DNA from 3 places in the Shewanella sp. ISS20 genome. Region 2 is predicted to be linked to each of the others. Evidence: predicted binding sites of a transcription regulator. Region 2 holds the regulator's gene; each other region holds the start of a gene.
The links. Region 2 encodes MetJ, which represses methionine synthesis genes. Its sites were predicted from a motif close to TAGACGTCTAGACGTCTA; they were not measured.
Positions count from the first base shown of each region.

Region 1: the regulator MetJ is predicted to act here: its motif matches at 1,472-1,489, upstream of serA (phosphoglycerate dehydrogenase).
Region 3: the regulator MetJ is predicted to act here: its motif matches at 1,575-1,592, upstream of metK (methionine adenosyltransferase).

Region 1 is NZ_JAWRZK010000001.1:2,316,964-2,320,237, forward strand. It holds gene AC1HDP_RS10610 (NupC/NupG family nucleoside CNT transporter) at 1-983, opposite strand, end outside; gene serA (phosphoglycerate dehydrogenase) at 1,654-2,883, shown strand; gene AC1HDP_RS10620 (class I SAM-dependent rRNA methyltransferase) at 3,040-3,274, opposite strand, start outside.
Region 2 is NZ_JAWRZK010000001.1:2,430,370-2,433,643, forward strand. It holds gene AC1HDP_RS11075 (bifunctional aspartate kinase/homoserine dehydrogenase II) at 1-179, opposite strand, end outside; gene metB (cystathionine gamma-synthase) at 183-1,349, opposite strand; gene metJ (met regulon transcriptional regulator MetJ) at 1,554-1,868, shown strand; gene AC1HDP_RS11090 (conjugal transfer protein TraF) at 1,933-3,141, opposite strand.
Region 3 is NZ_JAWRZK010000001.1:2,008,688-2,011,961, reverse strand. It holds gene AC1HDP_RS09310 (hypothetical protein) at 1-314, shown strand, start outside; gene metK (methionine adenosyltransferase) at 382-1,533, opposite strand; gene tkt (transketolase) at 1,801-3,274, shown strand, end outside.

The DNA.
Region 1 (3,274 bases), 110 kb from region 2:
GCCACAAACTCATTAATAATCATCTTTTGACCAATGAAAGAGGCCGCAAGTGGAGCTTCACTCCAAGGCACGCCCATCACCCAAGCGAGCGGTGCTAAAACGAATCCGAGTAGGTATTGCATGGTTAAGTTTTCAATACCAAACCAAGCGCCAGCGCCACCAATCAGGCCATTGACTAACGAAATCAAGCCCACGAATGCAAGCAATAACGCGGCAACTGACAGCACTTGTTGCAGACCCATGGCGGCGCCATTGGCAGCAGCGTCTAATACGTTGGCAGGCTTGTCTTCTTGATCGTCGATGATTTTGTTGATGTCGTTCTCAACGGTGCCAGTTTCAGGCCACATTAATTTGGCAAATAACAAACCGGCTGGCGCCGTCATAAAGGCGGCTGTGAGTATGTATTTAACATCAACGCCCATTTGGATATAACCTATCATAGTGCCGCCAGACACTGAGGCTAGACCGCCGGTCATTACTGCAAATAATTCAGAACGCGTCATGCGCTTGATGAAAGGGCGCACCATAGATGGCGCTTCAATAGGACCTACTAGGATATTGGCGGTGGCTGATAAGGATTCAGCACGGCTGGTGCCAAGAATGCGCGATAAGGCGCCGCCCACAACACCAATCACCAATTGCATTATGCCAAGATAATACAAGGTCGCGATTAATGAGCTGATGAATACCACCACGCACAGCACGTTAATCACAAAGATAAAGCCCAAGCTAAAATTAGCTAAATCGCCAAATAAGAAGCTTAAGCCTTGATTACCGTAGCCAATAACCTGCATCACCCCCGATGACACGCTATCAAGCACAGCTTGCCCCGCTGGCACATAGAGCACGAAAGCACCAAAGAACACTTGAAATATCAAGGCCCCAAGCACAGTGCGTAATTTAATGGCGCGGCGGTTTTCCGACAACATCACCGCTAAGCCAATTAAGCACATCATGCCAACCAAACTGATGAAAACTTCCATACAAATTACACCCCATGTCTTCGCAATGGCAGCAGTGTAACCAGTGAAATAATAAGGACAAGAGACAAAGATCACTTAGTTTAAATGAATATTAGAATATCCAACATTAACCACTGGTTTATCAATTTTTTGTTGTTAACTGCTAGGCGCTCGACAACAAACCAACAACAAACCAACAACAAACCAACAGCAAGCGCAAAGTTTTAACCAAACAAACACAACATGTGCGCGCAAAAATCCAGCGCCACAAATATTGCTAATCATTGGGCCTTACGCCAGATCCCGCCCCACTTTCTGAAATTAAACTACCAAAATGAAATAAAAAATCTAAGAAGTATCGCCATCATTAGTCGCAAAACCACGGGACAGTTTCGCTATGTTTAGTTGCTACTGCTTGTAAACGTGCCCCAGCCACTAGCACTTAGCCAGTGATAGCCAGTGTGGCTAGATTGCTACCGCCAATTGTTCGCCATAAAAAACTATTACTTCAGCCATCTAGACCTCTACAACTCAAGATAAAAGTGATAAGTTAATTTTTAACTGTAATCACCACCAATGGCGCAACAAGGTGATACAGGTAACAGTGCAATTGATTTACACGCGTTAAGCTGATATTTCTCCCATTATTGGCTCTTGGCAAAGACATAAAACACTCAATTGAAGGTGCCCTATGGCGAAACACTCGCTTAATAAAGATAAAATAAAAATTCTGTTACTTGAGGGCCTGCACCCTTCATCCATGGAAGTGTTAAAGAGAGCGGGCTACAGCAATATTGTTAGCCACAAAGGCTCATTAACTGGCGATGAGCTCATTGCCGCCATTAGTGATGCTCACTTTATCGGCATACGTTCTCGTACCCATTTGAGCGCTGAAGTCTTGCAGCATGCCAGCAAATTAATTGCCATTGGCTGCTTTTGTATTGGCACTAATCAAGTGGATATCAAGGTCGCAGAAAAGCTTGGCATTCCAGTGTTTAACGCGCCATTTTCTAATACCCGCAGCGTAGCGGAACTTGTGCTGGGTGAAATTATTATGCTGCTTCGGGGCATTCCTGAGCGCAATGCTTTAGCGCATCAAGGCGGTTGGCTTAAGAGTGCCGTTGGCAGCTTTGAGGCGCGAGGCAAAACCTTAGGCGTCATAGGTTATGGCCATATTGGCACTCAGCTTGGCATATTGGCTGAAACCTTAGGTATGCGGGTTACTTTCTATGATATTGAAGATAAATTGCCGCTCGGTAATGCCCAGCAAATCCATAGCCTGACGCAATTATTAGCCAACTCTGACGTGGTTAGTTTGCACGTGCCTGAAACCGATGCAACGCGCAACATGATAGGCGCAGAGCAATTAGCGTCTATGCGCCAAGGCAGTATTTTGATCAATGCCTCGCGCGGCACAGTCGTAGATATTGATGCCTTAACCGTGGCATTAAAGGAGCGCAAGCTTAGCGGCGCCGCCATTGACGTGTTCCCCGTCGAGCCAACCTCCAATGACGAGGCCTTTGTATCGCCGCTGCAAGGTTTACACAATGTCATTTTAACCCCGCATGTGGGCGGCAGCACCGCCGAAGCACAGGAAAACATTGGTATTGAAGTCGCGGGCAAACTCGCTAAATACTCAGACAATGGCTCAACCGTATCTGCGGTTAACTTCCCTGAAGTGTCATTACCACAGCACACAGGTACTTCGCGATTACTGCATATTCACAGCAATCGCCCAGGGGTATTAATTCAAATCAACCAAGCCTTTGCGGTAAAAGGCATCAACATTGCTGCCCAGTACCTGCAAACCACCGCCGACATAGGTTATGTAGTGATGGAAGTTGATACTAGCGATGCTGAAGAAGCTTTAGCGCAACTGCAAGTGATTGACGGCACCATTCGCACCCGACTGTTACACTAAGCCTGAGTTGATGGCCTGCTGTAGCACATGAATTAATGGCAATCAGAGACAACAACACCCAGAGTCAGTGATGCTGAATCTGGGTGTTTTTTTATTGCAAGACAGAAGGTTAAACCAGCTAGTCTGGCGATTACTTAGCGACTAGTGCTCGGGCGATTAACACACGCGCGCCACTAAGCCCTTAAGATAAAATCCTTCAGGGAAGCCGCCAGCAATCGGATGATCCGATGCCTGACTTAAACGCTCGATAAACTGAATATCACGCTTAGCATCAAGCGCCGCGTCTGCGACTACTTTTTGGAATAAGTCAGCCGGCATTAATCCTGAGCACGAAAAGGTCAATAATATGCCGTTAGGGTTCAGTAACTGCATAGCAATCATGTTGATATCT
Region 2 (3,274 bases):
GCGCCTTGCTGACGCAAAGCTAATAAATGATATAGCTTGTTGGTGGTCTTGCCCGCAGCAGACACCACCACCAGATCGTTACTCTGACCATGGGTTAGCAGTATATGAGCCACCCGGCGATAACAATCGGCATCCGCCAAGCTTGAACCACCAAATTTATGCAAATGACGACGCACCATACCTTACTCCTCTAAACCACTGGCCACGGCTAATGCGTGGGACAAATCAGCCACTAGATCCCGTGGATCTTCAATGCCTATTGATAAACGGATCAAATTATCACTAATACCCGCTAAACGCCGCGCCTCTGGATCCATAGCTCTGTGGGTCATAGTGGCAGGAATGGCCACTAAACTTTCCACCCCACCTAAACTTTCGGCCAGCGAGAAAAACTTAAGCTCACTGAGAAAACGGGTCAATTGCGCTTGGCCGCCTTTAAGCTCAAAACTCACCATAGCGCCAAAGCCTTGTTGCTGGCGCACGGCAATGCTGTGGGCGGGATGAGAGCTAAGTCCTGGAAAATGAATCTGGCTCACCGCCGTACTTTGCTGCAATAAGGCCACCACAGCTTGGCAGTTTTCTTGATGTTGGCGCATACGCACACTTAAGGTACGCAGCCCTCTTAAGGTTAAATAGCTATCAAACGCGCCGCCGGTTAAGCCTAGCGTATTGGACCACCAGTTAAGCTTATCAGCGATAGCAGCATCTTTTGCAATCACGGCGCCGCCAACGACATCGCTATGACCATTAATGTATTTAGTGGTGGAATGCACAACTATATCAGCGCCAAGTAACAAGGGTTGCTGCAAGACTGGCGACAGAAAAGTGTTATCGACCACTAATAAGCTGTCAGTCTCTTTAAGCTTGTGGGCAATAGCAGCAATATCGACAATGCGCAGCAAAGGATTGGATGGGGTTTCAAGCCAAACCATAGCAGGCTGTAATGTTAAGGCGGCATCAATTGCTGCGGCATCGGTTTGATCTATGACTTTAAGTTGAAAATGCCCTTTGGCAGCCAAATGAGTAAACAAGCGATAACTGCCGCCATAACAATCATGGGGAATAATCAGCAGCTGCTCAGGAGTCAGTAAACTTGTGACTAGGGTGATGGCAGCCATGCCAGTGGCAGTTACTACTGCGCCGACGCCATGCTCAAGTTCAGCGAGTGCTTCGGCCAACAAACAGCGGGTAGGATTACCAGAGCGGCTGTAATCAAAGGCGCGTGGACTTAAATGATCACTAAAACTGTAATTGGTCGACAGGTATAATGGTGGCACTACCGCCCCATGCTGAGTATCACTTTCAATGCCTTGGCGCACGGCTGCAGTTGCTGTATATCTGTTGGCCATAATCAACTCCGCTTAATGCCATAATAGATGTCTAGACGTCTAAGCTAGCTTATTAAATAATCAAGGTCAATAGCCGTTTAGCGGGATAGACATCCAAACATCAAGAAATCTATTTGCATTGATCCCGAAAACACCGCAATAATTTGACTAGAGATTGTAAGGGGTTAAAATCTGCCCCGAATTCTTGATATCACAGGTGAATCAATGACCGAATGGAATGGCGACTACATCAGCCCTTATGCTGAACATGGCAAAAAGAATGAACAAGTGAAAAAGATCACTGTGTCTATTCCTTTGAAGGTGCTGAAAGTCTTGACTGATGAGCGTACTCGCAGACAAGTTAGCAACCTGCGTCACGCAACTAACAGTGAGTTACTGTGTGAAGCATTTCTGCATGCCTACACTGGCCAGCCATTACCGAATGATGAAGACCTGTCAAAAGACAAGCCTGACAGCATTCCGGCAGATGCCAAGCGTATTATGGATGAGATGGGAATCGCATGGGAAGACATGGAGTAATCCAGGTCTCATGGCAATAACAAGGGGCCTAGGCCCCTTGTTAATGTTTCAAACAGTTAATCACTCAAAACTGGTAACGGGTTTGCAGCGCAGCGCCCAGACTATCGCCAGAGCCAATCATACCGGCTAAATCTATCGAAAAAACATCACCAATGCTGACTCCTGAACCTATGGTGTAAATATCATCATGGGTAGCTTCTATGTCATAGCGATAACCTAAGCGCAAGGATAACCAGTCAGTCGCTTTAAGCTCGCCGCCCATGCGCCAATATTGGCTCGCAGTCATAGCCTCAAATGGCTTATCTTTATTTAAATCAATGTCTGAGCTCAGCATCAATCGCTGCCAATCCCAAGCCACACCTAAGGTATATTTTGGCTCAACATTAAAGCTAAAACTCTGACCATCAATAGCTAAACTGTCTAAGCTGTGGCTAATAAGATCCCGCGCGCTCAGTCCTAAAGTGAGATTGTGCAGAGGCATTATGGTCATGCCCACATCCAAATTAAAATGGGTGGCATTACTGCGGTATTTATCATCGCTAATATCATCATTATCAAAATTATTAGCGCTCGCCACATAGTTAAAACTATCTAAGCGCTGAATTTTGGGGCTTATCCCCACAGTCACAGGCATATTGACGATAGATAAGGGATAACTGAGCGCCACCCCAAGCTCAGACACAGCCCCAGCCACTGCTGTGCCACTTGAAGTTAATGAGCGCGTATCGGGCGGATTACTGGGATCAAGCGCGGCTAACACATCAAGATCCCTTTGAGTGACATCGGCGATCGCCATGCCTTCCACATAGGTTTGATAAAATACAGCGGCAGGAATGCGCCATGACGGCATAGCCACTGCGGCGCCAATAGCCGCATTAACATAGCCACTGTCACCGGCTAATTGCTCGAGATTGGTAATTAATTGCTGCCGATAGGCATCAATCTGCGCCTCATCGGCATTATCTATGGCTTGATTAAGGCCATCATAACTTTGTTGCACTTGATCAAAGCCGCTTTGCAGATCATCGCGATCAGAAAAAGTTGCCATGACTGACGGCAGTAAAAGATCGATATCATTTTTGCGACTGCTAGGTTTGGCGAGTAAGGCAGGATTATAAAACACAGATGCCGCCTGCTGACTACTAGCCACGCCAACGCCGCCCATAGCTAGTGCTCTTGCATCTATATTGGCTTGCCCAGCAAAAGCGCTAGCGCTTATGCCACTAAGACATGCCGTGGTAAATAGCAGCCATCCTTGGTTAGTTTTCATCATTATCTCCCTGATTTATTAGCTTGTAGCACATCAAGAATCATGCTGAAAATATCAAGATCTGCCTTGTATTTACTCTAGCTCAGTAAATCTTAGGCAGAGTAATATCCAGCTATTTTTAGCGGCAGTTTTAGCT
Region 3 (3,274 bases), 420 kb from region 2:
AGCAATTTATCGCCTCCAAGTTAGTGCTATCAAGTCAGCATTTGGCTCAGTGTTTATTGTCGCTGTGGAGTCATGAAGGCTTAACCGTTAAGGTATGGCGCCAAGCGCAAGGACAAACTACTCGGCTTGTAATTGAGTCTGATGATGGCTGCTTTGATTGCGGTGATGAGCGCAGTTTGCAATCGAATTTAACGGCGCTTGATAATGAGTCTATGCCAGAGCTTACGACATTAACGGCTGTGACTATGGCCGCCTTACCCTTAAGCCACTTGCCTATGCTAATGATGCAATACAATCATTTTGATCATATCTAAGGTTAGCTCAGCGGTTTTTAGGCACAAAAAAAGCGAACCTAGGTTCGCTTTTTGACTAACAACAAAGTTATAAACCGGCGTCAGTGCGCAGATCATCAGCCTTGTCAGTACGCTCCCATGGGAACTCTTCACGACCAAAGTGGCCGTAAGCCGCAGTCGCTTGATAGATAGGACGAGCCAAATCTAACATTTCAGTTAAGCCGTATGGGCGCAGGTCGAAGTGCTGACGTACCAGTTGGATCAGCTTGTCTTCAGACAGCTTGCCAGTACCGAAAGTTTCAACGCTGATAGAAGTAGGTTCAGCCACACCAATAGCGTAAGACACTTGAATTTCACAGCGATCGGCTAAGCCTGCTGCCACGATATTCTTAGCAACATAGCGAGCTGCATAAGCCGCGCTACGGTCTACTTTTGATGGATCTTTACCAGAGAAAGCACCACCACCGTGACGAGCCATACCGCCGTAGGTATCTACGATGATTTTACGGCCAGTCAAACCACAGTCACCCATAGGGCCACCAATCACAAAGCGACCAGTTGGGTTAATGAAGTACTTAGTATTGGCATTTAACCACTGCTCAGGCAGTACTGGCTTGATGATAGTTTCCATCACGCCTTCGATTAAATCTTTCTGGCTAACGCTGTCGCAATGTTGAGTCGACAACACGATGGCATCAATGCCTACAATCTTGTTGTCATCATAAGCGAAAGTTACTTGGCTCTTAGCATCTGGACGCAACCAAGGTAACAGACCACTCTTACGCACTTCAGACTGGCGCTTAACCAGTGCGTGTGCGTAAGTGATAGGTGCTGGCATCAGCACGTCAGTTTCATTGTTGGCGTAACCAAACATCAAGCCTTGGTCACCAGCGCCTTGCTCTTTAGGATCGGCTCTATCAACACCTTGGTTAATATCAGGTGATTGCTTACCGATAGCATTCAGAATCGCACATGAATCGGCATCAAAGCCCATGTCTGAGTTGGTATAACCAATTTCACGAACTGTTTTACGAGTCAGTTCTTCAATATCAACCCACGCAGAAGTGGTTACTTCACCACCGACCAGAACCATGCCAGTTTTGACATAAGTTTCACAGGCAACGCGTGCCTTAGGATCTTGCTCTAGGATTGCATCTAATACCGCATCAGAGATCTGATCGGCGATTTTATCGGGATGACCTTCTGATACTGACTCAGAAGTAAACAGGTGATTTGCCATATTCACAAAATCTCGTTAAATAAGTTAATTATGTAGAAGCATCTACATCTAGACGGCTATTCTAGATGAAATTTGCCCTATGATCACCCTCAGTGAGCAAAAATTCATGCAGTTTGTGAGCTAGTTGAGTTTTTTCACCCTAAAAATAGCCCCAAACTGATGCGTGAAAATGCGACATTTTCATTTGCTTCAACCTCGTATGTAAGGGAAAATGTGGCTCCATCATTGGTTGTTGCACGCAAGTCTCAATAATAAGCAGGAGAGAGCATGTCTTCCCGTAAAGTACTCGCCAACGCTATCCGTGCGTTAAGTATGGACGCAGTTCAAAAAGCAAACTCAGGGCATCCTGGTGCACCTATGGGCATGGCAGATATCGCCGAAGTTTTATGGCGCGACCATTTAAACCATAACCCACACAATCCTACCTGGGCAGATCGCGATCGTTTTGTATTGTCAAATGGTCATGGTTCTATGCTGCATTACTCGCTGCTTCACCTCAGTGGTTATGACTTAACCATCGAAGATTTAAAACAATTCCGCCAATTGCATTCACGTACTCCAGGTCACCCTGAGTATGGTTATGCGCCAGGGATTGAAACGACTACTGGTCCATTAGGTCAAGGTATTACTAATGCTGTAGGTATGGCGCTGGCTGAGCGTGCATTAGCCGCCCAGTTTAACCGTGACGGCCACGAGATTGTTGATCACCATACTTATACTTTCCTTGGCGACGGTTGCTTAATGGAAGGTATTTCTCACGAAGCCTGTTCGTTAGCTGGCACTTTAGGCTTAGGCAAGTTAGTCGCGTTTTGGGATGACAACGGTATTTCTATCGACGGTCATGTTGAAGGCTGGTTTAGTGATGATACCCCTAAGCGCTTTGAAGCATACGGCTGGCATGTAGTCGCTGGCGTTGATGGTCACGATAGCGCTGCTATTAATGCTGCCATCGTTGCCGCTAAAGCTGACCCACGCCCAAGCTTAATTTGCTGCAAAACCATTATTGGTTACGGCTCACCAAATAAGTCAGGTTCTCATGACTGCCACGGCGCACCATTAGGTGCTGCTGAAATTGCAGCGACTCGTGAATTCCTAGGCTGGGCTCATGGTCCATTTGAAATCCCTGCAGAAATTTATGCGTCTTGGGATGCTAAATCAGCAGGCGCTGCCAAAGAAGCGGCGTGGAATGAGAAATTTGCGGCCTATAGCGCAGCGCATCCTGAGTTAGCTGCTGAGTATTTACGCCGCGTAAACGGTGAACTGCCAGCTGACTTTGCTGAAAAAGCCGATGCTTATATTGCTGAACTGCAAGCCAATCCAGCTAGCATAGCGTCACGTAAAGCATCACAAAATGCGTTAGAGCATTATGGTAAGTTGTTACCAGAATTTATGGGCGGCAGCGCTGACTTAGCGCCATCCAACCTGACTATGTGGTCTGGCTCAAAAGCGCTGACTCATGATGATGCGTCTGGCAACTATATCCATTATGGTGTGCGTGAATTTGGTATGACCGCCATCATCAACGGTATCGCTCTGCATGGCGGTTTTGTACCGTACGGCGCGACTTTCCTGATGTTTATGGAATATGCCCGCAATGCTATGCGTATGGCTGCCCTGATGAAGATTCAAAATATTCAGGTCTATACCCATGACTCTATTGGTCTGGGTGAAGATGGTCCTACCCATCAGCCGGTTGAGCAAATTGCTTCACTGCGTTTGACGCCAAACATGAGCACTTGGC